DNA from 4 places in the Marinobacter shengliensis genome. Region 2 is predicted to be linked to each of the others. Evidence: predicted binding sites of a transcription regulator. Region 2 holds the regulator's gene; each other region holds the start of a gene.
What was found. The regulator FliA, encoded in region 2, starts transcription of late flagellar genes. The targets are predictions, from matches to a motif close to CTAAAGTTTNNNNNNNNNNNGCCGNTAA.
Positions count from the first base shown of each region.

Region 1 (7,458 bases), 1.2 Mb from region 2:
TCCCCTGATTCGTTTGTGAAGATAAGGGTATCGTTCGCAGTGTCTCCGGTCACCGTAAGTCCCGGGAATGGAGTAGTGAGTTGTGCTTGTATCTCTGCCGCCAGGTCCTCAATGTCATTTCCACCGGCACCAGTGTAAGTAATGGGGACGGTTGTGCCGTCGATAATTAGGTCCCCGCTCACGTTTGTCTCGTAATCAAGACCGAGGGCATTTGTTTCTACTGGAGGGAATGGGACAAGTTGTGAGCTGAAGTTCGTTGTTTTGCCAACTGTCGCACCCAGCTGGCTACCCCGCGAATCCAGTCCGCTAACGCCTATTGTTTCGCCGGTGTTTGCGCCAACTTGAAAAGTTTGAGTTCCAAACGTCCCATCCAGCACCTTCAACCCGTTAAAGGAAGTCTGGCTGGCAATCCGGTTGATCTCCTCAATCCGCTGCTGCACTTCCTGGTTCAGTGCCTGTCGGTCAGAAATACTGTTCGTCGCATTAGCCGATTGAACCGCCAGTTCCCGAATCCGCTGCAGGTTATTGGTAATCTCGTCCATCGCGCCTTCCGCCGTCTGCGCCAGGGAGATGCCGTCGTTGGCATTCCGCTGGGCCTGGTTCAGGCCGGCGATCTGGGATTGGAAGCGCTCGGAAATGGCAAGGCCAGCGGCGTCGTCTTTGGCAGAGTTAATCCGCAGGCCAGAAGACAACCGTTGCAGTGCCACGTTGGCATCGCCCTGCGAAGCATTCAGATTGCGCTGAGCATTCAGCGACGCAATGTTGGTGTTAATGACCTGAGGCATATCTATTCTCCTGCTCAGAGGTGCCGGTAGCCTAGTGCCCACTGAGAGGGGAACCCTTGCCGGCGGAAATTCGTTAAATTGCCGTTTTGCCGGATACCAAGCGAAGGGTGTGCCAGTTTTAAGAAAGTGGCTTTACATGCCTGTTTTAATTGATGGTTTTTAGATCAGGTTTTGAGCAGGGTAATGCCTGGCGCCGGAAAGTTGGCGTGGGGGATGGGAAAAGGATTGCCGGTTTTGTGGAGTTGCGTTGGTACATTTCACTCCACCAAATGTCCTGGGGTCTGACCCCAAAGGTATATGGGGCTCTGTTATCGGGCTATGATAGAGTCTAAGCATTCTCGTGACCGGGTAGAGCATCATGGCAGAGACCCCATTCCAGATATATTCAAAGAACACGTCGGCGACCTTGCAGAACTCTGTAGGCGTCATCATGTCAGCCACCTTGCGGTTTTTGGTTCGGCCACAACGGATCGTTTCCGGGAGGAAAGTGACCTGGATTTTCTTGTGTCTTTTGATGCCGACTCGTCAGCTCGACAAACAGCCGCTGCTTTCTTTGATTTGAAACTTGGGCTGGAGGCGTTTCTCAATCGGCCCGTTGACTTGATCATCAAGGCCTCTTTAACAAATCCGTATTTTCGGCAATCCGTGTTGACGGGCCAGAGGGAGCTTTATGCAGCCTGAGGCTTGCCGTCTTAGTAATAGTTACTGCTGTTAATAGACGATAGCTCCACCCCAGCTTCCTTTAGCTGTATCTCTGCCTCCGCAAGTGCGCTAAGTAGGTTATCGAAGACTGGCGCCCAAGGCGTGGGTAAATTGGAGTTACCTGTAACTATGCATTCTTTGGATGCTAGTTGTTCGTTTTTCACAACTTCATTAAGGAGTTGCAGAAGGTGGCAATAAGTCTTTTTCAAAGTTCCAATATCCATAAATTTTCCTTTATTTGAATCAATAGTTGTAATGACAAGCTAACACGAGTTTCGTATCCGTCAAGATAGCCTAACGCAGTGCCGTGCCATGGGGTTCTCTCAAAGAGAGTCGCGGGGCTCAACTTCGACGTTTTACATTCCTTTACAAAATCGTTGAAATTTTTTCTAAAGCAACCGGGTGGGGTGCCGTTAAGTGGAATAACAGGGCGGCGCTCCCAACTGAGAACCGGGCGCCAGACCTTTTCCATGAAATAACGACATCTGTCGAAGGAGAAGCAATATGGCTCTCGGTATTAACACTAACGTCGCTTCACTGAACGCCCAGAACCAACTGAGCAAGTCTCAGGGTCAGAATGATCAGGCTCTTCAGCGCCTGTCTTCCGGCCTGCGTATCAACTCCGCCAAGGACGACGCTGCCGGTCTGGCGATTTCCACTCGCTTCCAATCTCAAATTTCTGGTCTGAATGTCGCGACCCGTAATGCTAATGATGGCATTTCTCTAGCCCAGACGGCAGAGGGTGGTCTGGATGAGATCACCAACAACCTGCAGCGGATTCGTGAGCTCGCGGTTCAATCGGCAAACGCCACGAACAGCGCATCTGATCGGTCGGCACTGAACGCTGAAGTCCAGCAGCGGATTGCGGAGATTGATCGAATCGCCAGCCAGACGTCCTTCAACGGTCTGAAGGTTTTGGATGGTAATTTTGGAACAGATGCTTTCCAGGTCGGTGCCAACGCAGGTGAGACAATCTCGATCAACCTGAGTCAAGGGGTTCGGGCTGGTCAGATTGGGCAAATTGCTGAGCAGGAAAGCGCTAATCGTGTTGACGGCAACTCCACCTCAGGTACAGGTACCATCGCTGTAGGTACTGGCGCAGCAGTTAATATTGGGGCTTCAGTGGCTGGAACTGAGGCTGGTCAAAGCTCCAGTAGTGCATTTGCTAAAGCTGAGGCGATTAAAAGCGCTGGAATTGCTGGCTTGACGGTTGAGGCAGAAACTACAGCTGAATTCACCATTGCAGACACAACTGGCACAGGAGCGGGTGCGAACTACACGCTTGAGATTAATGGTGTTACTGTCCTGGATCAGGATCAGGAAAATAATGGGGTGCTTACTGTAGCGCAGATTAAGGACGCCATTAATGCTGAATCTAGCGAAACAGGTGTTGTCGCCTCACTTTCGGGGTCGGATCTGACTCTGACAGCTGCGGATGGGCGTGATATCACTATTAACCAGATTGTTGCCGGCGGAGCTGGTGGTGGTTTGACTGCAGCTGCTGGCACTACACTTGGGACGACTGCCGGGGCGACTGCTACCAACGGCGGAAAGCTAACCTTAAGTGCTTCTGAGAAAATTACTATTGCTGGAGATGGTGTAGCTCTTGGTTTCGCCAACAATAACACCGTTATCGCAAAGGACACCAGCACGCTGTCGAGTGTTAAGGTTGATACTGTCGCTAACGCTAACGATGCCATCAAGCGGATCGATTCTGCAATCACTACAGTCAACGGGCTCAGAGGCGCGTTGGGTGCAATTCAGAACCGTTTTGAAAGCACTATTGCGAACCTCGCAACAACCTCGGAAAACCTCAGCGCCTCCAACAGCCGTATCCTGGACGCTGACTTCGCGGCAGAAACTGCCAACCTGGCTAAATCCCAGGTACTGCAGCAGGCCGGTATCTCCGTCCTGGCTCAGGCGAACGCCCGTCCGCAGCAGGTTCTGTCCCTCCTGCAGTAAGGGGCATAGCGGTAACGGCCGGAGCCCTCGGGTTCCGGCCTTCCGCCGTTGAAGGATAGCGAGGTAAAGCTATGAATGACGTTAACCTGAACAGCCCGGACCTGAAACTGGTGCGCTCTGGCGCCCAGGCTCCGGCGAAGGCAATGTCGTCATCTCAGGCCGAGGGCCGGAACGCCCCTGACCTTGCTGCTTCGGCTGCCGGTACCCGCCAGGTGCAGGCTCCCCAGGTTGCTCAACAGGCTTCGCAGGCTGAAAAGCTGCAGGCCCGTAATGAAGAGCAGCGCAAGGAACTGAACGAGGCGGTTAGCCAGTTGAATGACTTTGTTCAAACCGTGCAGCGGGATCTCCAGTTTGAAGTGGATAACGACATGGGCCAGACCATCGTAAGGGTGGTTGATCAGCAAACCCAGGAAGTGATCCGCCAGATCCCGGACGAAGTGGCAATGAGGTTGGCAGAAAAATTGCAGCAGGACGAACCGCTGACGTTGTTTAACATCAAGGTGTAAAAGCTTGCCGCTTTTGCGCGGATGAAAACGACGGTATTTCAGCACCGCCGCCTCTGAGAAGAGCCGGCGGTGTTCTGCGTTTACGCACTGTTACAAATCGGCATAGGAATTTTCCGAAAAAAGGCAAAGTTTTGCCGCCTGCTGCCGATAAACTGATCAGTACAGAGATTCGCCCCCCTGAGGAGGCACGGTTATGGCCAGTATTTCATCGTTAGGTATCGGCTCCGGCGTTTTGACGTCGGATCTTGTCGACCAGTTGGTGGCTGCGGAGCGCAGGCCCACGGAAGTTCGGCTGGATCAGAAAACGGAACGCACAGAGGCGCTCATTTCCGCCTATGGCAAGTTGCGCAGTGCCGTCACAGAGCTGCGCCTGCCTATGCGACAGCTCGGTTCTGCGGATGCGATGAAGTCGTTCTCGGCCACGTCCTCGGGTAGCAATATTGATGTGTCGGTGGATGCCAGCAAGGCCAGCCGCGGCTCTTACAGCCTCGATGTGAAAAGTCTGGCGCAGTCCCAGGCCCTGGCCAGCCGGGATGTGTTCGCCGACCGGGATGCCACCAGCGTTGGCCGTGGCACCATGACGCTTCAAGTGGGTGACAAGACCACCAACATCACCATCGATTCTTCCAACGACACCCTGCAAGGCCTGGCGAATGCCATCAACGAGGCCAATGCGGGCGTGTCTGCCGGTGTAATTGATACCGGCAACGGTTTCCAACTGGTGTTGTCTGCGGATGAGACCGGTGAAGCCAATGCCGTGAATATTTCCGTTACTGAAGATGGTGCCGCTCCGGGTTTGAGCCGGTTCGCTTTTGACACAGCAGATCCCGATAACGTGGATGGCATGCGCCAAACCATTGCGGCGAGCGATGCGGTGATGGAAATCAACGGCGTAGAAATTCGCCGGGCCACCAACACCATTGAAAATGTGGTGGACGGGCTGACCTTCAACATTACCGGTGAGGGTAAGTCCACTATTAAAGTGGAGCAGGACACGGCGGCGGTTGCCGAGCGTGTTCAGGCGTTCGTGGATAAGTTTAACGAGCTGCAGGGTACTATTCGTGAGCTGTCTTCGTTCGATAGCGAAACCGGCCGGGGCAGTATTCTGACCGGGGATTCCACGGTTCGGAACATTCAGAACCAGTTGAAGCGGGTTTTAACAGATATTATTCCCGGGCTGGAAAACGCCAGTGTGCGGAGCCTGGCAGATGTGGGTATCAGCACCGATTTTCGTACTGGTGAGCTGCAGTTTGATAGTCAGAAGTTTCAGCAGCAGCTTCGGGAAAACCCGGATGATGTAACCGCTCTGTTTGCCGAGCAGGGCAGAACTAGCGATTCCCAGGTGGAGTTTGTTCGTAGCGGCTCTAATACTCGCCCGGGTGATTACAGTATTAATGTTACCCAGATGGCGACTCGGGGCAGCCTTAATTACTCTGTCCCAAACACCGCAGACGCGATTCAGGTTCAAGCAGATAACAGCTTCACGTTCCGGGTGGATGGTGAAACCACCACAACGGTCTCGATTGCTGCAGGTGATTATTCCGGTGAGGATTTTGCCGCTGCCATTCAGACTGCCCTTCGTGAGAATACTGCGTTGAGTGCAGCTGGGCGGTCGGTTCAGGTGGCATATGATGCCGCAGAGGGGCTGACCTTCACCTCCAATCGCTTTGGTAGTGATTCCAATGTGAGCCTGACCGGGCTGAGCAACGTCACGGGGCTGAACACCGCCACCGGCAACGCCGGCCAGGATGTCCAAGGTACCATTAACGGCCAGACTGCCCAGGGCGACGGCCAGGTGCTGTTCCTGGCAAACAGTGCCGGTGGCGATGCCGCTGGTCTTCAGGTGCGTATCACCGGTGGTGACGTTGGTAATCGCGGCTCGGTGAAGTTTATTGAAGGCGTGAGTGAACGTGCGGTAGATACGATTACCAGCATTCTGGGTGCAGACGGTGCCTTGAGCTCCCGGACTGATGCCCTGAACCGGGATTTGGAGCGCATCCAGGAAGACAGAATCAAGCTGGATTTGCGGGTTGAGAGCTATCAGGCCCGTCTGGTGGCCCAGTTCAGCGCGGCGGATTCCCTGATCTCCCAGCTCAACAATACCCGGGATTACGTGACTCAGCAGCTGGCGGCCCTGGCGCCGAACCGGCAGAACGATTAATTCAGCTATACTGATGGTTGGTCAGCCAACCATGGCATACCGGACAACGGTGACACGAGGTTATTTATGAACGGTTTACAGGCTTATCAGCGCGTTAATACTCAGACCAGCATCACCGATGCAGACCCGCACAAGCTGATTCAGCTGCTGTATAACGGCGCGATTGAGCGGATTAACATGGCCAAGTCCAAAATTCAGGCCAAGGATTACGCAGCCAAGGCTCAGTTGCTCAATAAAGCCATTGAGATTATCGGTGGCCTGCGGGCGTTCCTGGATTTCGAAAAGGGCGGTGAGCTGGCCACCCGGCTGGAGGCTCTATACGACTACATGGAGCGCACCTTGCTGGAAGCCAGTGCCAAGAATGACGTTGCCAAGCTGGATGAAGTGCTGACCCTGCTGCGTTCCGTGAAAGACGGCTGGGATGGCATTCGTGATGAGGTGGTGAGCCAGCAGCAGGCGGTTTGAGTTAGCGTTGGTCGAACATATGGCGTTTTTTCGCGGGCTGTTGGTGGCCTTTCTGTTTGTAGCTGCCCAGGCCAGCGCTAGTGATAAAGTTGTCGGCTCAAGCGAGAGCCTTCCAGCCAGTTCGCCGGCGATGTTTGCGATTCCGGATGTCTGGCCCTGGGGCTTTCAGGATGATCAGGGTGAACTGCAAGGCAGTCTGATTACGCTGATGGACCGGTTATCAGAACTCTCGGGTGTGCCCGTGAGTGCGCAGTTGCTTCCTCTGCGGCGGGTCATCCTTGACCTGCTCACGGGGCGCGCAGAGTTTACTTTTCTGTTTCAAAGTCCAGACCTGGACGACAACGCTTTTCCCGTCGATACCGTACTTCAGCTTAATCTGATGCTGATGGCGTTGCGTGACACCGATTTCCCCCTGACTCTGGAAGGCCTGGCCGGCAAGCGGGTTGGCTATGTGCGGGGTACCTATCTCGGCGAGTCGTTCAAAGCGGATGAGGCCGTGCTGAAAGTGCCGGTTTATAACATTCGGCAAGCCATTGAAATGCTGATGCTGGAGCGGATTTCTGCGGTGCTTGCCAGCGATCACAACATCGCGATGACGATTGATGCTTACGGCTTTCCAGCTGAAGAGTTCCGTCTGCAGGAGCATGTAAAAGGCCAAAAGGCCCGGCTGTATATGTCACCAGACAGCGGCAACCCGGAACACGCTCGCCTTTTCAAAGAAGCGCTGCAACACATGCGTGACAACGGCGAGTTACAGCGCATTTTCCAGACTTCTTCCGCCCAATAGCCATTCCCCCCGCACTCCCGTACAATACGCACCTTCTTTTCAATACATCCATTCTGTTCAGTCTGGAGCAAGGGCATGTCTGATATCAAA
Region 1 covers NZ_AP028062.1:2,792,641-2,800,098, reverse strand. Annotated here, with positions in the region: gene QUE75_RS12830 (flagellin) at 1-785, opposite strand, end outside; gene QUE75_RS12825 (nucleotidyltransferase family protein) at 1,104-1,466, shown strand; gene QUE75_RS12820 (flagellin N-terminal helical domain-containing protein) at 1,992-3,449, shown strand; gene QUE75_RS12815 (flagellar protein FlaG) at 3,521-3,955, shown strand; gene fliD (flagellar filament capping protein FliD) at 4,149-6,116, shown strand; gene fliS (flagellar export chaperone FliS) at 6,183-6,581, shown strand; gene QUE75_RS12800 (substrate-binding periplasmic protein) at 6,601-7,368, shown strand; gene QUE75_RS12795 (argininosuccinate synthase) at 7,444-7,458, shown strand, end outside.
Region 1: a site for FliA is predicted at 1,877-1,904, ahead of QUE75_RS12820 (flagellin N-terminal helical domain-containing protein). Genes of this name have one in related genera too.

Region 2 (7,458 bases):
ATCCCTGAAGATGCTGGCCACCGGCGTACGTACCGCTCGGGAACACTGGCTTGAGGCCGGCGGCGTCTATGCGCTGGTGGGGCCAACCGGGTCTGGGAAGACCACCACCATTGGCAAGCTGGCAGCCCAATATGTACTGGAGCACGGGCCGGATTCCCTGGCGTTGGTCACCACCGATCGCTACCGGGTGGCAGCCCATGAACAGCTGTTTGTGTTTGGCCGTATTCTCAATGTTCCGGTCCGGGTTGTGGACGAGAGTCATTCCCTGGATGACATTCTGGACGAATTGTCAGACCGGCACCTGGTTCTGATTGATACTGCCGGGCTGACCAGCTCGGATCGCGGTTATCAGGAACAGCTGGCGGAGTTGGCCCGGAGCGATCACAATATCCGTACCCATCTGGTCGTGTCTGCCACCAGCCAGCCGCGCATCATGAAATCCGTGTGGCATTGCTATAAGATGGCAAACCTTGCAGGCTGCGTCATGACCAAGATTGACGAAGCGCTGACACTGGGTGAGTCTTTGGGCTTTGTCATGGAAACCGGCCTGCCAGTGGCATGGTATACCGATGGCCAGAAGATTCCCGAAGACCTGCACCGGGCAGAGGCCATTCCTCTGGTGCGGTTGGGCGTAGAACGCCTGAAAACAATGCAGCACGGCCAGGCCGTTGCAGAAGGGGCCTGAGGCCCGGTGGTACAGCCGGTGCGCTGCCGTTTGCGCCCACACAAGAACGCAGTAAGAGACTGATAACAGTATGAGCAGACCACATCCGGTTCAGGTGATTGCGGTTACCGGCGGCAAGGGCGGTGTCGGCAAGAGTAATGTGTCCGTCAACCTCGGTATCGCGCTGGCCCAGAAAGGCCGGCGGGTGGTGTTGCTGGATGCAGACCTTGGCCTTGCCAATATCGACGTGCTGTTGGGCATTACCGCCAATCGCAATCTGCAGGATGTGCTCAGTGGCGAGTGCGACCTCAAGGACGTTCTGGTCAACGGCCCGGGTGGTATCAAGATTGTCCCCGCATCGTCCGGCACCCAGCGTATGACCCAGTTGAGCCCGATGGAACATGCAGGGCTGATCAACGCCTTCAGCGAGCTGGGTGACCAGATTGATGTGCTGATTGTTGACACAGCAGCCGGTATTTCCGAGTCGGTCGTCAGTTTCCTGCGGGCCTCCCAGGAATTGCTGCTGGTGGTGTGCGATGAGCCTACCTCCATTACCGATGCTTATGCCCTGATCAAACTGATGAATCGCGACTACGGCACCAACCGTTTCCGTATTCTGGCGAATCAGGTGCGAAATGAGCAGGAAGGCCGGCATCTGTATGAAAAACTGACCCGTGTCACCGAGCGTTTCCTTGATGTAGCACTACAATATGTAGGTATCGTGCCGTACGACGAAGCCGTCAAAAAAGCCGTTCAGCGGCAGCGGGCCGTTCTGGATGCCTATCCACGGGCTAAGGCGTCGCTGGCGATCCGTGCCCTGGCAGAGAAAGTGGACAGCTGGCCGCTGCCATCATCGCCAAGAGGGCATCTGGAGTTTTTCGTGGAGCGGCTCGTCGAAGTCTGATCTGAATCCAGTCCTATAAGAAAACCGGATACATGACATTGGCGAAAAACCTGGGAATCTACCATCAGGCTGGCGCAAAAGGCCCCTCTCAGCTGATTGAGGAGCATGCGCCGCTGGTCAAGAAAATCGCCCTTCATCTGATGGCCCGTTTGCCGGCCTCGGTTCAGCTTGAAGATCTCATGCAGGCCGGCATGATTGGCCTGCTGGAAGCTGCACAACGCTATTCCACCGGCAAGGGTGCCACCTTTGAAACCTACGCAGGCATTCGTATCCGCGGTGCCATGGTGGATGAAATCCGCAAGGGCGACTGGGTTCCCCGCTCCGTTCACCGCAATGCCCGCCGTATCGCGGCAGCCATCAAAACGGTTGAAGACCGCACCGGGCGCGAGGCCCAGGATGTCGATGTTGCCGAAGAGCTGGGCATTGACCTGTCGGAATATCATGCTTCCCTGGCAGACGCCAACAGTGGCCGACTTTTTAGCCTTGATGAGCTCAATGAATCCGGGGAGCTGCCGATAGAAGAAACAGAGGCCAGCGATAATCCCCTGGATGGCATTTCATCAAATGCATTCCAGAAAAGCCTGGCAGAGGCAATCGAAGAGCTTCCTGAGCGAGAAAAGCTGGTGTTGAGCCTCTACTACCAGGAAGAGCTCAACCTGAAGGAAATCGGCGCGGTGCTGGGCGTCAGCGAGAGCCGGGTCAGCCAGATTCATAGCCAGGCGGCCCTTCGTCTCAGGGGGCGGTTGTCCGATTGGCGGGAAGACGAGCCAGAATAAACCGGGCCGGCGCTGACCGCGCGGCGCGTAACTGTGTAGATTTTGGTAACCGGCGCTTTACAACGCGGCCAAACACCACACAATAAGCGGTTAAAGCAGCGGCCTGCTAGACTTTCAAAAGGCTTAATGAAATCCGGGTGTTACTGACTGGAGGTCCCATTGGACAAAAACATGAAAATTCTCATTGTGGATGACTTTTCCACAATGCGGCGAATCATCAAGAATCTGCTGCGCGATCTTGGCTTCACCAATACGGATGAAGCGGACGATGGCAACACTGCATTGCCCATGCTCAGGAGCGGCAAGTACGACTTCCTGGTGACCGACTGGAACATGCCTGGCATGTCGGGTTTTGATCTGCTCAAGGCGGTGCGGGCAGACGAGAACCTGAAGAACCTGCCGGTGCTGATGGTAACCGCGGAGGCCAAGCGTGACCAGATTGTGGCGGCGGCGCAGGCCGGCGTTAACGGGTACGTCGTCAAACCGTTTACCGCTGCCGTTCTCAAGGAAAAGATTGAGAAGATCTTCGAGCGAATCCAGTAACCAGAGGTCGGATGGCTGTCATGACTGACAAGAACGAGAACCATCAGGGCCTCGACCCGGAGGTAACCGAAAAGCTCCAGCAGCAAAGCTCCGAATTGGCCGAATGCATCAGTTCCGGTAACTACGCCCGTGCGATGTCGGTGATCAACGAGCTTAGTGAAGTTCGCGACCAGAGCCTCTATCGGGAAGTGGGGCGGTTGACCCGGAGCCTGCACGAGGCTATCCGGAATTTTCAGATAGACGCCCGCAGTGCCGAGCAGAAAGAAGCCTTGTCCAAGATGTCCGATGCCTCGGATCGGCTGGCCTACGTTGTCCAGATGACCAGCCAGGCGGCTAATCGCACCATGGACCTGGTCGAAGAAAGCATGCCGGTGGCGCATACCATGCGCGACGAAGCGACCGCCCTGCGAGACGAATGGCAGCGGTTGCGTCGTCGGGAAATGGAGCCGGCAGAATTCCGGGAGCTGTACGGCCGCATTGATCGCTTCTTTGCGGGCCTGGCCACAGATTCCGATACCCTGTACAGCAACCTGTCAGAAATCCTTCTGGCCCAGGACTTCCAGGATCTTACCGGGCAGGTTATCCAGAAAGTAACGGCTCTTGTGAAAGAAGTCGAAGAGAACCTGCTTGGCCTGGTGGTGATGGCCAGCCACGTGGACCAGCTCACCGGCACCGTGCACCAGATTGAAGAAAAAGAAGAATCGGCCGAAAAAGGGGTAGGGCCTCAGATCAAGGCTGAGGAGCGTGATGATGTAGTTTCGGGGCAGGACGACGTTGATGACCTGTTATCCAGTCTCGGTTTCTGAACGATTATAGAGGGTGACGCATGGCGTTTGATGCCGACGAAGAGATCCTGCAGGACTTCCTGGTTGAAGCCGGCGAGATTCTCGAAAAGCTGTCCGAGCAGCTGGTAGATCTTGAGCAGCATCCGGATGACAGCAACCTGCTCAACGCCATCTTCCGTGGTTTCCACACGGTCAAGGGCGGTGCCGGGTTCCTGCAGCTCGAAGCGCTGGTCAACTGCTGTCACTCTGCGGAAAATGTGTTCGATATCCTCCGCAACCACAAGCGCAAGGTCACCTCCGAATTGATGGACGTGGTGCTGGAAGCTCTGGACCACGTCAACGCCATGTTTGATCAGGTTCGTAACCGTGAAGAGCCGACTCCGGCTCCGGACGAATTGATCGCTGCGCTGGATGAACTTGCCAAGCCGGAAGGCGACACGGCAGCGCCGGCACCGGCAACGCCAGAACCCGAACCTGCCGCCGGTGCGGGCAATGATTCCGGAGATATTACCGACGAAGAGTTTGAGCAACTGCTGGATGCCCTGGCCGATGAAAAAGGTGCAGAGCAACAGCCGGCGGCCGCACCGGAAAACACCTCCGCCAACGACGCCGGGTCAGACGGCGACGAGATCACCGACGACGAATTTGAAGCCCTGCTGGACCAGTTGCATGGTAAAGGCCAGTTTGCTGGCCCCCCGGTTGTTGATAACGACACCCCGCCGGAGCCGGAACCAGAAGAGCCGGCAAAATCATCCACTGGTGATGATCTGATCACCGATGACGAGTTTGAAAACCTGCTGGATGAGCTGCATGGCAAAGGCAAGAGCCCTGGTGCGGCCCCCGCAGCGGAGACCAAACCTGAGCCTGCGGCCAAGCCTGAGCCAAAGAAGCCGGAACCAAAACAGCCGGAACCCGCCAGGCAGGAAGCCAAGCCGGCAGCCCCCTCCGCCCCGGCAAGAGATGCGGCGCCCGCAGCCGAGACCACCGTGCGGGTGGATACCAAGCGCCTTGACGACATCATGAATATGGTGGGTGAGCTGGTACTGGTCCGTAATCGCCTGCAGCGCCTGGGCTCCGAGAGCGAAGATGAACATATGCACAAGGCGGTCGCCAACCTCGACGTGGTGACCACCGATTTGCAGGCGGCGGTCATGCAGACCCGCATGCAACCGATCAAAAAGGTATTCGGGCGCTTCCCACGGGTGGTACGAGACCTGGCCCGAGGGCTGAAGAAAGAAATCAACCTGGTGATGCACGGGGAAGAAACCGACCTGGACAAGAACCTGGTCGAAGCGCTGTCCGACCCGCTGGTTCACCTGGTAAGAAACTCCGTTGATCATGGCATTGAAATGCCAGAGGTGCGGGAAAAGGCCGGTAAGCCCCGTGCAGGCACTGTGACCCTGTCAGCGGAACAAGAGGGGGATCATATCCTGCTTTCCATCTCTGACGACGGCGCGGGTATGAACCCTGATGTTCTGCGCCGAAAAGCGGTGGAGAAAGGGCTGTACGACCAGGACGCCGCAGATCGACTGACCGATAACGAGTGTTTTAACCTGATTTTTGCCGCTGGTTTCTCGACCAAGGAACAGATATCCGATGTTTCTGGCCGAGGCGTGGGCATGGATGTGGTGAAAACCAAGATCGGCCAACTTAACGGCCAGATCAACATCGTGTCTGAACAGGGCAAGGGCACCAGCATTATTATCAAGGTGCCGCTCACCCTGGCGATCATGCCTACGCTGATGATCATGCTGGGCGATCAGTCTTTCGCCTTGCCCCTGGTGAACGTGGTTGAAATTTTCCATCTGGATCTGTCGAAAACGAACATTGTCGATGGCCGGGAATGCATTGTGGTGCGTGACAAGGTATTCCCGCTGTTCCACATCAAGCGCTGGCTGGTACATGGCGCGGCTGGCCAGAAAGAGCCGGAAAACGCCCATGTGGTGATTGTGGCCATGGGTACAAAGCAGGTCGGGTTCGTGGTGGACCAGCTGATCGGCCAGGAAGAGGTGGTGATCAAGCCCCTGGGGCGGGCGTTACAGGGTACGCCCGGTATGGCCGGGGCCACCATCACCGGTGACGGCCGCATTGCCCTGATTATTGACGTACCCAGCCTTCTTCAACATTACGGTTAGCGGTACCGGGGCAGATAACATGCAGGATTGTTTAGGAGAAATGGATGACAGTTTCTGTCCTGGTCGTTGATGATTCAGGGTTCTTTCGCAAACGGCTGACGGAAATCCTCACGGCCTCGGGGCAAATCGAGGTTGTTGGTGCGGCAACCAATGGCCGTGAAGGGGTGGAGCTGGCTGAAAAGCTGCGCCCTGATGTGATTACCATGGACTACGAAATGCCCGTGATGGATGGTATTTCGGCGGTTCGTGAAATCATGAAAAAGCACCCGACCCCGGTGTTGATGTTCTCATCTCTGACGTATGAGGGTGCGCGGGTTACTCTGGATGCCCTGGAAGCCGGGGCAGTGGACTTCCTGCCCAAGAACTTCGAGGAAATTGCCCGGGATACCAGCCAACTTCAGAAAATCCTCATCGATCGGATTCTTGACGTGGCAGGCAGCAAGCCCAGCGGTCGTTCTGCGGCCCCGGCTGCACGCCCGGCAGCTCCGCGTCCCGGGGTTACGCGCCCGGCTGCCCCGCAGCCTCCAGAGCGGCCCGCCAGACCGGTAACCCGCGACCGCTCAGCCCCGGCCCCAGTCCAGCCAGAGCCGACCCGCGAGCCGGAAACTCCAAGACGGCCCTCCCGGAAAGCCGCACCAAGACATTACAGCGTGGTTGCAATTGGCACTTCCACGGGAGGGCCGGTGGCGTTACAGAAGGTCTTGACCGCGCTGCCGGCCTCTTTCCCGGCTCCCATTGTGCTGGTTCAGCACATGCCTGCCAGCTTTACCCCGGCTTTTGCCGAGCGCCTGAACAAACTTTGCCGTATTCAGGTCAAGCAGGCCGAAGATGGCGATATCCTGAAGCCTGGCCATGCCTTGTTGGCGCCTGGCGGCAAGCAGATGATGATCGAAAATCGTGGCGGTCAGGCGAGAGTCAGGATCCTGCCGGGTGACGAACGGCTGAATTACAAACCCTGTGTGGATGTCACTTTCGGTTCTCTTGCCCGAAGCTTCCCGGGGAAAACCCTGGGCGTCATCCTGACGGGAATGGGAGCAGACGGTAAGGAAGGCTGCCGGATGATGAAGCAGTCTGGCTCAGTGGTCTGGTCCCAGGATGAGAAATCCTCGGTCATCTACGGCATGCCCATGGCCGTTGCCAAGGCCGGATTGAGTGACGAAATCCTGCCGCTTGATGAAGTTGGCCCCCGGCTGGTTGAAGGCGTGAGCTGATGGATATTCTGAGCCTGCTGGGTATCATCCTTGCGTTTGTAGCCATCCTGGGTGGCAACCTGCTGGAAGGTGGTGCGGTCGGGTCCCTGTTCAACGGGCCCGCCGGGCTGATTGTGGTTGGGGGCACACTGGCGGCCACCATTCTGCAAACCTCCTGGCCCATGCTCAAGCGGGCCATGGCGCAGATTCGCTGGGTGTTTGTGCCGCCCTATATCAGCCTGGAAGATGGTATTGGCAAGGTTATCGACTGGAGCGTCAAGGCTCGTAAGCAGGGTTTGCTGGGCCTTGAAGGCCTGGCAGAGCGGGAGCCGGAGAAATTTGCCCGCAAGGGGCTGCAATTGCTGGTTGATGGCGCTGAGCCGGAAGCCATCCGCAGCATTATGGAAGTGGATCTGGAATCCCGTGAGCAGCGGGATCTTGAGGCGGCGCGTATCTATGAA
Region 2 covers NZ_AP028062.1:1,604,056-1,611,513, forward strand. Annotated here, with positions in the region: gene flhF (flagellar biosynthesis protein FlhF) at 1-685, shown strand, start outside; gene QUE75_RS07315 (MinD/ParA family protein) at 756-1,568, shown strand; gene QUE75_RS07320 (RNA polymerase sigma factor FliA) at 1,601-2,344, shown strand; gene cheY (chemotaxis response regulator CheY) at 2,504-2,887, shown strand; gene QUE75_RS07330 (protein phosphatase CheZ) at 2,908-3,693, shown strand; gene QUE75_RS07335 (chemotaxis protein CheA) at 3,714-5,807, shown strand; gene QUE75_RS07340 (protein-glutamate methylesterase/protein-glutamine glutaminase) at 5,852-7,018, shown strand; gene QUE75_RS07345 (flagellar motor protein) at 7,018-7,458, shown strand, end outside.

Region 3 (7,458 bases), 1.1 Mb from region 2:
GGAGCTAACCCTGGCAGGCTCGGGCTGGCGCTTCAACCAGGCCAGAGGAATGCGAATTTGTTCCCCGGCAGACAGTCTGGCGTTACCGGGGAGGTTGTTGTATTGCAGCACCTGGCCAATGGTTACCCGGTCCATCAGCAAGGACTGGCCGATGTCGCTGAGTGTCTCACCGGAGCGGAGCGTATACACCCATTCCGGGGCGCTTTCCGATTGCTGGGCGGGCGCGGCGGAAGAAGAGCCTCGGGCAACCGATATCTCGGCGGCAGCCACGCCGGGCAGCAGGCTGGTTACAATCAACAGGAGCAAACCTGTGACGCTTTGGCGTTTGCGGTCAAGCATTGGTTGCACTGTCTTCCCGGGGCTCGTCAGCTTCAGTGGCTTTGATCGCTTCCAGGCGATAGCCGCGCTGGTAAATGGTCTTGATGCGGAATCCGTTCTCCGGGTTTACACCCAGCCGACGGCGTAACCGGCTCATGTGGGTATCAACGGTCCGGGTGTTGATATCCCGGGCAAGGCCCCACACGCGTTCCAGCAGCATCTCGCGGGTCAGGAGCCGGCCCTGGTTCTGAAACAGGAACAGGGTGAGGTCGAAGTCCTTGTCGGTCAGGGTAAGCGGTTCACCGTGCAGCAGGATGATTCGTTGCCGGGTGTTAACTTCAAACGGACCGTAAACCAGCACTTCTTTGTCGCTGTCGGGGTTGCTGCGGCGGGCCAGGGCATTGATCCTGGCGGTAAGCTCGGCCGCCCGGGCTGGTTTTGACAGGTAGTCGTCGGCGCCGGCATCCAGCGCCCGGACGATGTCGGCCTCGCTGTCCCGCTGGGTCAGGAAAATGGCCGGAATGGGCCAGTCCAACTGGGCGCGCACATTCTCCAGTACGTCGATACCGGTCATGTCTGGAATCTGCCAGTCCAGGATAATCAGGTCATAACTGCGGTGCAGAACGGCACCGAGAAAGGCCTGACCGGTGGGGAAGCTGTCACAGTGATGACCCTTCTCGGAGAGAATGGCTTGAATGTGTTGCGCTTGTTCGTGTTCGTCTTCCAGCAGAGCAATGCGCATTAAGCTTGGCCCTCGATGGTGTTGCCGATTTCGTGGTCTTGGCACAGAGCGGAGTGAAAATCCTCTGCATTAGAGGCCAAGTATCCCAAAAAATGAGGCTGCGTTCAGTAGTGATATGTAGAATTCCGTAACTACAGCGCAGGCTTGCCGTTGGCGTCGTTCACTGTTTGTCGGCAGGCGGGGAAATTACTGCAGCCCCAGAACCAGCCTTTTTTGCTTTGGCGCCTCACCAGGGGTGAAAAGCAATGGGGGCAGGGCACGGGTTTCTGCCCGGTTCCGTCTGCCGGTGCACTGTCTTCCAGAGGGCGCGTGCCGTTACATTTTGGGTAGCGGGTGCAGGCAAAGAAACGTCCGAATTTTCCTTCCCGCTCGACCATGGGCGCCCGGCACTTTGGGCAATGCACCGACGTTTCGCTGACCGGAGTTCCGGTCGCATCGGGCGCCCGATGAATGAATTCGCGGATTTCCTGCTTTAGCGACTCCAGAAATGCCCTGGGGTCGTCTTCGCCACGGCGGATGCTCTCCAGTGTTGCTTCCCAGACCGCTGTACGGTCCGGGGTACGGATAGTGTCCGGCAGCGCCGCAATCAGCGCCTTGCCTTTGTCGGTGGCGCGGATGAATCGCTTTTCCCGGTACAGGTAATCTCGCCGGAACAGTGTGTCGATAATGGCGGCGCGGGTGGCTTCCGTGCCAAGGCCATCGGTCTCCCTCAGGGTTTTACGCAGTTCCGGGGCCGCCACGAAACGAGCGATGTTGGTCATCGCCGACAGCAAGGTGGCATCGGTAAAGTGCTGGGGTGGCTGGGTTTTGCGTTCGGTTACCGTGGCGTTGCTGCAGGTGACCGGCTCACGACTCTCCAGCCTTGGCAGCGGTGGTTTTTCCGGCTCGTTGTTGTTCTCCCGAAGTTTCAGCTCCAGGGCTTTCCAGCCGGGGGTGAGTATCGCCGTCTCGGTGGCCCGGAATCTGTGTTCCTGAACCTGCACCGTCAGTTTTCCCTCACGGTGAACTGCATCCTGGGCGAACTGCATCAGATAGTAGCGGCTGATCAGGTTATAGATCTTTTCCTCGGCGGCCGTCAGCTTGCCATTCGGGGTAGGGCGGACGGTCGGAATGATCGCGTGGTGGGCGTCCACCTGTTTGTCGTTCCAGGCCGCGGAGCGCCGGTTACTGTCCAGTTGCCCGGTAAGCGCTTCCAGCTCGCCGGATACTCGACCAATGGCGCGAATCACCTGGTCCCGTTGATGAAAATGTTCCTCGGGCAGGTAACGGTTGTCGGACCGGGGGTAGGTGATCAACTGGTGCCGTTCATACAGATTCTGGGCGGTGTCCAGCACGTCTTTGGCTCCCATCCGGAACAGTCGCCCGGCTTCTATCTGCAGTGCCGACAGGGACAGCGGCAGGGGCGGTGGTTCGGGCCGGTCCCGGAAGCGGGACTCTGCGATGGTGCCGGGCCGACCGTTCACGGCATGGGCAATTTGCTCGGCCACATCCCGGCTGAGCAGGCGTTTCTCTTCGTCCAGATGGTCTCCATAGGCTTCATCCGGCAGCCAGCGGGCGGTAAACGGGCGTTGGTCCGCGTCCTCTTCGGATGCCTGGAATTGTCCTTCAATGCGGTACCAGGGTTTGGGCTCGAAGTTCTCGATGGTATTGTCCCGCTCCACGACCAGGCCAAGCACCGGCGTTTGTACTCGGCCAACCGAGTAAACGCCGTCCTGACCCTGTTGCTGGTAGCTCAGGGTGTAGAACCGGGTGAGGTTGATACCATACAACCAGTCGGCCCTTTGTCGGGCCAGGGCGGAATGGGATAGCCGGCGGAATTCCTTGTTGTCTCTCGGTGCCTGAATGGAGCGCGCAACGGCGCTGGGAGTCAGGTCGTTAATCAGTACCCGCTTGACCGGAACGGTGGTGCCAACGTAGCGCAGCACTTCGTCGACGAGGAGCTGGCCTTCTCGGTCGGGGTCGCCGGCGTGGGTGATCATGTCGGCCTGTGGAATCAGGGATTCGAGCACCTTGAGTTGCTGTTTTACGCTGTCTTTGGGGATAAGCTGCCATTGTTCCGGGAACATGGGCAGGTCTTCCTGGCGCCACTTTTTCCATGCCGGGTTGTAGCGCGCGGGCTCGGCCGGCTCCAGCAGGTGGCCGATGCACCAGCTGACGGTGGCGGCTTCCTGGCCGTTTCCGCAACGGATCCAGCCCTGGCCTTTCTGGTGCGGGCCGGGGAGGGCGGCGGCGATGGCTCTGGCCAGGCTGGGTTTTTCGGCGATGTACAGGTGCATGGTGTTGGCGGTTTGCTGAGTGGCATCGGAATGTGTCTGTTTGGGGCTTTTGTGTCAAGGGCTTCGGGCTTATCGTTTGTTGTGTAGTAGACTGGTTGTGTTGGGGGAGGCGGCTGTGGTGACTTAAACGGACGGTTGTGGAGTAGTTATGAAAGTTCAGAACGCAATTGAAGCAAAACTTAAAGACGGGTTTGACGCGCAGCTGCTGGCTGTGGAGAACGAGAGCCATATGCATTCGGTGCCGCCGAATTCGGAAACCCATTTCAAGGTGACGCTGGTGTCGCCGGAATTTGCCGGTCAGATGAAGGTTAAGCGGCATCAGGCCATTTATAAAGTGTTGGCGGATGAGCTGGCGGGGCCTGTGCATGCTTTGGCGTTGCATTTGTATACGCCGGAGGAGTGGGCGGCCAGTGGTCAGGCGGCGCCGGATTCGCCCGGTTGTATGGGTGGGTCTAAGGGCGATGACGCCATGGCTGAAAAATTGGGACAGGGAGTGAATTCATGAGTCAGTTTTTCCAGATCCATCCTGAGAATCCGCAGAAGCGGTTGATCAACCAGGCGGTTGATATTCTTCGTAGGGGTGGGGTGATTGTGTATCCCACGGATTCCGGGTATGCGCTGGGTTGTCACCTGGGTGACAAGCAGGCGGCGGATCGTATCAAGCGTATCCGGAAGCTGGATGACAAGCATAACTTTACGCTGGTGTGCCGGGATTTGTCGGATATTGGTGTGTACGCCAAGGTGGATAACACTCAGTACCGTTTGCTGAAGACGTTCACACCGGGGCCGTATACGTTCATTCTGCCAGCCACAAGTGAGGTGCCGCGCCGGTTGTTGCATCCCAAGCGTCGGTCTATTGGTGTGCGGGTGCCGGATAACGAGATTGTTCGGGAGCTGCTGGGCGAGTTGGGCGAGCCGATCATGAGCAGTACCCTGATTCTGCCCGATGAAACTGAGCCGATGACCGATCCCTATGAAATCCGGGATGTTCTGGAACACGAGCTGGATTTGATCATTGATGGCGGGTTCTGTGGGATGGAAGCGACTACAGTGGTGAACTTTCTTGGGGATGCGCCCGAGGTCACCCGGGTTGGTAAGGGCGATCCCGCCCCGTTTCAGGTTTAACGGTCAAAGACCAATGCCACCCGGGTATCAGGCCCGGGTGTTCAGGTTGAAGGCGTAGCGTTGTACGCTGTTACCGAAGTCGGGTTGGCCGCTGTTGGCGTTGCGTTTCAGGCTGTCGTAACGGTGGATGACATCCTGTAATCCGTTGAACTGCTGGTTGTCGCTGAGCAGTGAATCCAGTAGGGAGTTGTTCACGCCGTAGGCCTGATTGAGCTTCAGGGCGTTATCCATAAAGTGCAGTGTCGGTTCGCTGACGCTCAGCCGACTGAAGGCTTCCCGGAAGCCCCGGTTGTTGTTCAGGTCCATTTCAATTCTTTCGCGAAGCTCCTCGGGCAGCTTCCCCTCAACTACCGCATTGCCGTTCTCACCTTTTCCCACGCTCAGGGCCGTTGCCGGGTGCAGGTTGTACTCGGCAAGTTTGTGCCGGAGGGTTTCACGAACAAAGGAAAGATCCTGTGCAACGGTCTGTTTGTACTGGCCGAGTGGGAGCTTGCGAGCTTTCAGGCTGCCGGGGTCCAGCTCTGACTGCCCTGACGGGGTAAAGCGGTCATCACCCGGGCTACCGGCGGCTTCGGGTTGCTTCGTGGCAGCGGGTTTCTCACCATCAGGGTTGGCTGCCGGTGCCTGGCGGCTGTCCATGGCTTGCTGAAAGCGTGTGCTGGCTTGTATCAGGGATGTCAGCAAAGACATGATGTATTTCCTCCTCGGCGGTAAATAACTGCCGGAAATCCGTTTATGGGTTGTGTTTGTGAGTAATAAGCAGGTTTTGGGCCAGGTTGTTCTTGAGGTTCGGCAGTCTGTACTTGCGCGGAAATGTAAAACTTTGCAACGAGTGTCATAGGGATCGCATCGGGCTGATCTGGGTCATATAAAAATTGACGTATGTCTATAAAGTTATGCCCGAAACTGCCGTCATAACAGATGGTTGTTCAGTTGATCTTCCGCTGCCGGGGTACCATGAAAAAACAACACTCGATCCGTTTTCTGCTGCTTGCGGCCCTGGCCGTTGCGTTTTCCATCATTTTGGCGTTTACGGTTGTCTACAGCGCCCATTCGCAGCGCGCGCACCTTGAGGAATACAGCCACAAGTATGTGGATGGGCTGGCAAAATCCTACTTTGACGGACTCAACACCATGATGGTCACCGGTACCATCAATAACCGGCAGGTACTGCGTGATCGGGCGAAGGCTTCCGAGGATGTTCTGGATATTCGGGTGGTGCGCAGCGATCAACTGAATGCGATGTACGGCGCCGGCAATGCGGAGGAGAGACGTCGCGAACCTGAAGATCTTCGAGCATTGCGTGGCGAGCGGGTGGAGCTCTACTCGGCAAATGACCAGGGCCGGGTTTATACCCTGATTGAGCCGGTTATTGCCGAGGCAGACTATCAGGGGGTGAATTGCCTCGGCTGCCACCAGGCCCAGGAAGGGGAGATTCTCGGTGCCATCCGGGTGGACTATTCCCTGGCCCAGAGCGACGCCCGCCTGCAGCAGCAGTTGCTGGTGGGTGGTGGTGTTCAGGTGGTCATTTTCGTTGTGATTTTCTTCCTGACCGCGCTGGTCCTGGGGCGGCTGGTGTTTTCCCGGTTGCGCAGGCTCCATGACCGGATGGATGAAATATCCCGGAATTCGGATCTATCCATTGAGCTGGACGTTAGCCGCAACGATGAAATCGGTTCACTGTCCCGCGCCTTTAACCGAATGGTGGCGAAGATTCGGGAGAGCATGCATACGGTGATGGACAACGCTGCCCAGGTTGAATCAGCGGCACGGACCATTGCCGGCAAGGCGGAAACCACGGAACGTGAAGTGCTTGCTCAGCGTGACAACACCGACCAGGTGGCCAGCGCCACGACAGAGATGGCGGCATCCGCAGTTCAGGTGCGGGAGAACGCGGTGAATACTGCTCGCAAATCCGCAGACACAGCGAAGGCGGCGGAGACCGGTGAGCAGTTGGCCCACAACGCCGTGAAGGGTATTGAGACACTTAACACCGAGGTGCAGAGCGGTGCCCAGCGAATCGAACAGCTGGATCAGCGCACCACCGAGATGGCCACCCGTCTGGAGCTGATTTCCGAGATTGCAGACCAGACCAACCTGCTGGCACTGAACGCCGCCATTGAAGCCGCCCGTGCCGGTGAGCAGGGCCGTGGATTTGCCGTAGTGGCTGATGAAGTGCGCGCGCTGGCGTCCCGCACCCAGGCGTCCACGGAGGAGATTCGCCACACCATAGATGGCCTGAAGAAAGAGGTGGTGGATTGCGTGGGCACCATGCGCCATGCCTCTGAACTGGCGCAGCATCAGGTGGAGTCGATTCTGAAAGTGGAAACGGAATTGCAGACCATTGCGGCGGCGGTGCGCGAGATCACTGGCCTGAACGAAGAAATGGAAAGCGCGGCCAACGAACAGAGCGATGTGTCGGAATCCATCAATCACAACGTGATCGAAATCAGCCGTTCGGCGGAGCAAACCTCCAGCGACGCCCAGGAAACCGCCCGCATTGCCGGTGACCTCCTGGCTATGGCCGAAACTCTGCGTAAGACCATCGAGCAGTTCCGGTTGTCACAACACTGATTCCGGCCGCTGGTACTGGGGCGCTCAGCCCCGGTGATCCGACACGAAAGGGTTGGTAGCCCGTTCCTGGCCGAAAGTGGACATAGGGCCGTGGCCGCAGATGAAGTTCACATCATCCCCCAGGGGGAACAGTTTTTCCCGGATGGAATGAATCAGAGTGTTGTAGTCGCCTTTCGGGAAATCCGTTCGGCCGATAGAGCCATTGAACAGCACGTCACCCACCTGGGCCAGCTTTGATCCACGATGGAAAAACACTACATGGCCCGGCGTGTGGCCCGGAGTGTGCAACACCTCCAGGGTTTCATTGCCAACGGTCACCGTATCCCCGTCTTCCAGCCAGCGGTTAGGCGTGAACACCTCCGGCGCCGGAAACCCGAACATCTGCGCCTGCATGGCCAGGCCCTGAATCCAGAAGTTATCTTC
Region 3 covers NZ_AP028062.1:2,727,569-2,735,026, reverse strand. Annotated here, with positions in the region: gene QUE75_RS12545 (FecR domain-containing protein) at 1-339, opposite strand, end outside; gene QUE75_RS12540 (response regulator transcription factor) at 332-1,060, opposite strand; gene QUE75_RS12535 (DNA topoisomerase III) at 1,192-3,336, opposite strand; gene QUE75_RS12530 (BolA family protein) at 3,485-3,841, shown strand; gene QUE75_RS12525 (L-threonylcarbamoyladenylate synthase) at 3,838-4,461, shown strand; gene QUE75_RS12520 (hypothetical protein) at 4,489-5,151, opposite strand; gene QUE75_RS12515 (methyl-accepting chemotaxis protein) at 5,419-7,035, shown strand; gene QUE75_RS12510 (MBL fold metallo-hydrolase) at 7,060-7,458, opposite strand, start outside.
Region 3: a site for FliA is predicted at 5,350-5,377, ahead of QUE75_RS12515 (methyl-accepting chemotaxis protein). Genes of this name have one in related genera too.

Region 4 (7,458 bases), 950 kb from region 2:
ATATCACGCTTGAACATCCGGCCTTCACCCGGCGGCAACTCAATGGCGTTCGGCTTGTCGGATTGCTGGAAGTTGAAAACATGGCACCAATCAGAAGGCACCGGCTGGCCTTCGGCGTGCTTGTCGAGGAATTGCCTGACCAGTTCGTGCTTACCCGCTCCGGATGGCCCCAGTACAAACAGGTTAAAGCCATTGGCCTCCATGCTGGCGCCAAACTCCATCGCGCGCAGCAGGCGCTCCTGCCCAAAAGGGAGTTCCAGTTCCTCCAGCGTTGCCGTTGTCTCAAAGTTCAACTTGTCCAACGGGCAACGGTGGTAAATCTGGTCTTCGGTTAACGCCGCAGGTAGCGCCATTGTTCCTCCTTACTTTTCGCCGTCCAGCTTGTCCTGGGTACGCAAATCAAAGTCACTGGCATCATGCCGCTCGTGCAGCTGGGAAGACAGTTCACCCCAGGCTCGGTTTACCATACGGCCACGTTGCACCGCGGGGCGCTTGGCCAGCTCATCTGTCCAACGCAAAATGTTCGTGTAGGTGTGGGCCTCCAGGAACTCCGCCGCCTCGTACACCGTGTTCTTCACCAGCGAGCCATACCAGGGCCAGATCGCCATATCGGCAATGGTGTATTCGTCACCGGCGATGTACTGATTGTCCGCCAACTGGCGATCCAACACATCCAGTTGCCGCTTCACCTCCATGGTGTAACGGTTGATCGGGTACTCGTATTTTTCCGGGGCATAGGCATAAAAATGCCCGAAACCACCACCCAGGATCGGTGCGCTGGCCATCTGCCAGAACAGCCAGTTCATCGTCTCTGTGCGCCGGGCCCGGTCTGTTGGTAAAAAGGCACCGAACTTTTCCGCCAAATAGACAAGAATAGATCCGGATTCAAACACCCGCACGGCCGGATTCTCGCTGCGGTCCAGCAACGCCGGAATCTTGGAGTTCGGGTTTACCTCAACAAACCCGCTGCTGAACTGATCTCCTTCCATGATGTTGATCAGCCAGGCATCATACTCTGCCTCCTTGATACCCTTCTCCAGCAACTCCTCAAACATCACCGTCGCTTTCACGCCATTGGGCGTAGCCAGGGAATACAGCTGGAATGGATGCTCCCCCACCGGCAACGCTTTGTCGTGGGTAGGCCCGGCAACGGGACGATTAATGTTGGCAAACCTGCCACCGTTACTGCTGTCCCATTTCCAGACCTTTGGAGGCGTATAGGTTGAATCACTCATGTTTGGTCTCCGATTGACGGTGAGTAAGCTATTGACCGACTTTACCTGATTGCCCCTGCCGTTAGCACCTGTGTTCGCATTGAGAATGCGCCGGATCAAATCCGGGAGGTACCGACAGGCTATACTGGTCGTGATCTGTTGTTTACGAAGGGAGTCGTATTATGGCTGCATCTGCGCTATCAGGCGCTCCGGTATTTCACACCCGCGGCCTAACCAAAACCTACCAGCAGGGTGAAGTGCAGGTGCACGCCCTGCGCGGAGTGGATCTCGACCTTTACGCCGGTGAACTGGTGGTCATGCTGGGTGCCTCCGGCTCTGGCAAATCGACACTGCTGAATATTCTCGGCGGCTTGGATATACCGACCAGCGGTGAAGTCCGGTACCTGGAAACGGACCTTGCCCGGGCCACCGACAAGGAACTCACCCGCTACCGCCGGGATTACGTGGGCTTTGTTTTCCAGTTCTACAACCTCATCCCAAGCCTGACCGCCCGGGAGAACGTCGTCGCTGTTACCGAAATCGCCCGCAACCCCATGGCGCCGGACCAGGCACTGGAACTGGTCGGGCTTGCCAACCGGGCCGATCATTTCCCGGCCCAGTTGTCTGGCGGCGAACAGCAACGGGTTGCCATTGCCCGGGCCATAGCCAAACAGCCTAACGTATTGCTGTGTGATGAGCCCACAGGCGCCCTCGATTCCGCTACAGGTGTTCTGGTACTCGATGCCCTGGAGAAAGCCAACCGGGAAACCGGCACCACCACGGTAATCATCACCCACAACGCCTCTATTGCCCTGATGGCAGACCGGGTGATCACCCTCTCAGATGGTCTGATCAGCGGTGAGCAGCACAATGCCCACCGGCAAGACCCGAAAACCCTGAGCTGGTAGCGCCATGGCTCTCTTTGGTACCAGCATCCTCCACACCAAGCTGCGCCGCGAAATCTGGCAGATGCGCGGCCAGATGCTGGCCATTGCCCTGGTGATTGCAGGCGGCATCGCGGTTTGCCTGTTGTCGCTGGTGAATTACGCGTCGCTCACCGCAACGCGTGACCAGTACTACCAGGAACACCAGTTTGCCGACGTGTTCGTAAACCTCAAACGAGCGCCTACACAGGTACTGACGCAAGTTTCTGAAGTCCCCGGTGTCACGCGCCTGAGCGCCCGGGTAGAAGGCGTTGCCAAACTCGACGTGGCCGGTTTTCAAGACCCTGTATCCGCACGGCTGGTTTCAGTGCCTGCCACCGGACAACCCGCCGTCAATCAACTCTATCTGCGACAAGGGCGGTTACCGGATGCCAGCCGCACCGACGAAGTGGCGATTATCGGAAGCTTTGCCGATGCCCACAACCTGCAACTGGATGATCGGATAACCGGCATTATCAACGGCCGACAACAACGGCTGACCATCGTGGGCATCGCGGAATCACCGGAATTCATCTATGTCATTCCACCCGGTGGGATGTTGCCGGACTACGAGCGATACGGCGTCATCTGGATGCCCGAGGAGGCACTCGCGTCCGCCATGGACATGCGAGGGGCCTTTAACAGCCTGGTACTGCAAACAGCCCCTGATCACCCAGTTGAGGATGTGATCGACCGCCTGGATCGGTTACTTGACCGCTACGGCAGTGCCGGCGCCTTCAGCCGTGAAGACCAATTCTCTCATCGTTTTCTGAGTGATGAGCTTGAGCAGCTCAAAGCCATGGCCACCATCTTCCCTGCTATTTTCCTGGGCGTTGCCATGTTCCTGCTGAACGTGGTGGTCAGCCGGTTGATCAGCACTCAGCGAGAAATCATCGCGGTGCTCAAGGCCTTTGGGTACAGCAATCAACAGATTGGCTGGCATTACAGCCAGTTGGTACTCGTTATTGCCCTGATTGGACTGGCCATTGGCACCTTAGCGGGGCTTTGGCTCGGGCGGGCGCTGGGTGAACTCTATATGGACTTTTACCGCTTTCCCGAACTGCTGTTCCGAATCAACCCGCTATGGGTGTTGCTGCTCGCCGCCACCAGTTTGGGCGTCGCGTGGCTTGGCGGGTGGCGCGCTATTCGCGCGGCTGCCATGCTGCCTCCAGCCCAGGCCATGCAGCCGGAAGGCCCGGCCCGCTTTCGAATCAGTACACCGGAACGCCTGCTGGGCTGGGTCCGGTTTACCCAGCCGTCTCGCATGATCGTACGGCACCTGTCACGGCGACCCGGCCGAACCCTGCTCTCGATCACCGGGATTGCCATGGCCACCGCGATTGTGGTGGTGGGCAATTTTCAGTTCAGTTCGGTCTCGCTGATGGTGCACACCCAATTTGCCAAGGTTCAGAAACAGGACCTCACCGTCAGCCTGACAGACCCGGTGAGCCAGTCAGCTATGTACGGCTTAGCCCGGCTTCCCGGCATCTGGTACACCGAAGGCCGGCGGGTAACGGCGGTAGAACTGATTCACGGCCACCGGCGCTGGCGAACCGCGCTGACAGGCATCCCTGACAACGCCAAACTGCAATTTGTGGTCGACCACCAGCTTCAGGACGTCAACATCCCCCAGGCCGGCATACTGCTGACTGATTTCCTGGCAGACTCATTAGGCTTGCGCCCCGGCGACACGGTGACCGTGCGTGTACTGGAAGGCCAGCGCCCTACCCTGAACCTGCCCGTTTCCGGCGTCACCAGCGAATTTCTGGGCGTGGGTGCCTATATGAACCTGGGCGCCATGAATCGGGCGTTGAGAGAAGGCCCCGTCATCAACCAGATACTGATGAACCTGGACCCAGACCTCACCGAAACGGTCTACCAGGAACTACGCGACACACCCAAAGTAATGGCCCTGAATCTACGCCAGGCCATGCTCGACAGTTTCTTTGAAACCCTGGCCAAAACCTTCCTGACCTACACCTTCATTATCAGCTTGCTAGGCGGCTCCATCGCGTTCGGCGTGATCTACAACACCGCCCGAATCTCACTGGCAGAGCGAGCGCGAGATCTGGCCAGCCTGCGTGTGCTGGGATACAGCCATAACGAAGTGTCCCACATACTATTGGGGGAGCTTGCGGTATTGTTGATATTGGGCATACCACTGGGCTGGGCCATCGGCACTGGGCTTGGCCAGCTCGTGGTAACAGCCATGCAAACCGAATTATACCGGGTGCCACTGATCATCACCGGTAAAACCCTGGCACTGGCAGCCAACGTAGTGATCGCCTCTGCCCTGATCTCCGGCTTCATCACCTGGCGCAGGCTCCGTAAACTGGACCTGGTGGCCGTACTGAAAACCCGTGAATAAACTCAACTTGCAGGGAACACCTCATGGCCGTGCGTAACCACATAACCGGCAAAAGACTTTTCTGGTCACTGATGGCAGCACTGACCGTGGTGACTTTCGCGTTTATCCTGAGGCCAGAGCCGGTTTGGGTAGACCTGTCTACCGCGCAACGGGGCCCGCTGGAGGTAACCGTGCGGGAAGAAGGTAAAACCCGGGTAAAAGACCGCTATCTGGTGTCATCACCGGTAACCGGCTTTGTACACCGGCTTGAGCTGGACGTGGGAGACACGGTTATCCCCGGGGAGTTACTCACCCTGATCGACCCCATGCCCGCCAGCATTCTGGATGCCCGCAGCCGCGCTGAAGCAGAAGCCCGAGTCGCTGCCGCCCGCTCTTCGCTCCAATCCATCCGCCAGAAGGCCGCCGCGGCGGAGGCCGACGCAGACTTCAGCCAACAGGAATACCAGCGATTACTGGCACTAAGACCGTCCAGCTTTGTCTCGGACGAACAGTTGCAACAGGCCAGAACCACCGCCGCTCGTGCCCAGGCTATCTTGCGCTCTGCCAGGTTTGATGAAGAAGTCGCCAGCCATGAACTCGCTGCTGCGCAAACCCGGCTGCAGGTGTCCAGCGCCACCGCCAACGGAGGCAAACCGGCAGAGCGCGTAGCGGTTCGTTCCCCCATTCATGGTGCTGTGCTCGGGCTGGTCAGGAAAAGCGAAGGCATTGTCCAGGCCGGAGAGCCATTACTGGAATTGGGAGACCCGGGCACCCTGGAAGTGGTGGTAGACGTACTGAGTTTCGATGCCGTGAAACTGGAGCCTGGCCTGGCCACCCGCCTGACAGGATGGGGCGGCCCCACCCTCAATGCGGTTATCCGGCGAGTGGAGCCCGTTGGCTTCCAGGATGTCTCAGCACTTGGTGTTGAAGAACAACGGGTAAAAGTTATTGCCGATATGCTCAGCCCCCACGAACACTGGCAGCTTCTGGGCGATGGCTACCGAGTGGATGCCGAGTTTATTCTTTGGCAAGCCGAAGACGCCCTGCAAGTGCCAGCCTCCGCCCTGTTCCGCCACAACAACGGGTATGCGGTTTTCAAGGTTACTGGAGACCGCGCCAATATCCAGCCAGTGGAGGCAGGCCACGGTAACGGACTAAGCACCGTCATCCTGTCGGGGCTCAATGAAGGCGACCGCGTTGTGCGGCACCCGGGGCGAGGGCTGAATGATGGAGATCGAATCCGGGTTCGTTGAGCCTCTCTGGTAACGGAGTGTCCTTGCACTGAGCAGAACTAACCGATGCCGTTTAATTTCCTTCCAGACTGACCTCAAGAGTCAGCCGCCCCGGCCGTTAACAAGGAACTCTCTCTTGTTGGGGTTTCCCGATGTTTAATAGCCAGCTCAAAAAAGAACTCGAAGACCAACGTGCAGAATTGGCCATGCTGCGCCAGCTGACGCACCAGATGGACCGAGGCATGCTGTCTATAAGGCTCGATTCCAACTTCTGCGTCTGCGCGGTAAACCAGGACTTCGCCGACACTCTGGGCTACCAGTCAGACCAGCTTCTTGGCCGACCGCTGTCGGATCTTGTTCCGCCCTATGTCTCAAAGCTGCCCTGCTTCCATAACTTCAACAAGGCAATGGCAGAATTCGCGCCGGTTAGCGACAACTACCGCTACTTGAGCGCCAGTGGCCCACTGGTGTGGCTGAACATACACTGGTTTCCCGTGCGCGGGGCGGATGGCAAGCTCGCTTACGTTCAAGGCTATGCCCGCGACGTCACCGAAACCGTGGAAGGTGGAAAAGAAAGCGAGGCCTTCATTGATGCACTGATCCGTTCCACCGCGGTTATTCAATTCAACCTAGACGGCACGGTTATCACCGCAAACAATCAGTTTCAGCGGGCCATGGGCTATCAGCTCAACGAACTCGTTGGCCAGCATCACCGCAAATTCTGCACGCCAGAGGAAGCCAACTCCCCTGAATATGACGCCTTCTGGAAAAAACTTAATAACGGAGAGTACGTGGCAGACCGCTTCAAACGGATCGACAGCCGTGGCCACGAGGTATGGCTGGAGGCCACCTATAACCCGGTCTACGATGCCGAGGGTAACCTCTCCAAGGTGGTAAAGTTTGCCAGCGTGGTCACTGATCAGGTCGCACGGGAAGCCGAAGTACGGGAGGGCGCAAGCGTGGCCTACGACGTCTCACAGCAAACGGATATCAGCGCCCAAAAGGGCACGACCGTGGTCCAGGAGACCGTCGAAACGATGCAGAATATAGCAGCTCAAATGCAGGCCGCGACTGAAAGTATCGAGGCCCTGAGCAAACAATCACTGCAAATCAACTCGATCGTGCAAACCATTGGTGGTATCGCCGCGCAAACCAACCTGTTGGCGCTAAACGCAGCGATTGAAGCTGCCAGAGCGGGCGAACATGGGCGCGGATTTGCCGTGGTTGCTGACGAAGTGCGGCAATTGGCAGCCCGTACCAGTCAAGCCACGGATGAGATTGTGAGCGTCGTCGAGAAAAACCAGGTGCTCTCGGATGAAGTCATGCACCAGATGTTCCGCACCCGGGAGAATGCAGAGCAAGGGCTGGAACTGGCCAATCAGGCGGGTGAAGTGATTCTGGAAATCAAGGAAGGCGCCAAACAGGTTGTGGACGCTGTTGAGCGCTTTGCCAAAGAGTTGTAAACAGCTCCCGAAGTGTCATTTGAATATCAACTGAAACTACCGCTCAAAACCCGAATCCGAAACCGAGGCCCACGAGGGTGCCATTGATTTCAGTGTTGCCCTCAAGCGTAAGCGCCGTATAAAACCGGCTACCTCGTCCAACCAACTGAGTAGACCAGGCAACCCCGGTGTCCCGGCGTACCTGCCTTGCCTCCCCAACCTGTTGTCTCAGGGTTTCCTTGATCCACCCCGGGCCACCACCAATCCATACCTCAGCAGCCCCCTGGCTACTGCTCCGGC
Region 4 covers NZ_AP028062.1:2,553,373-2,560,830, forward strand. Annotated here, with positions in the region: gene QUE75_RS11705 (Lon protease family protein) at 1-353, opposite strand, end outside; gene yghU (glutathione-dependent disulfide-bond oxidoreductase) at 363-1,235, opposite strand; gene QUE75_RS11715 (ABC transporter ATP-binding protein) at 1,397-2,122, shown strand; gene QUE75_RS11720 (ABC transporter permease) at 2,127-4,505, shown strand; gene QUE75_RS11725 (efflux RND transporter periplasmic adaptor subunit) at 4,529-5,737, shown strand; gene QUE75_RS11730 (methyl-accepting chemotaxis protein) at 5,869-7,179, shown strand; gene QUE75_RS11735 (hypothetical protein) at 7,223-7,458, opposite strand, start outside.
Region 4: a site for FliA is predicted at 5,811-5,838, ahead of QUE75_RS11730 (methyl-accepting chemotaxis protein). Genes of this name have one in related genera too.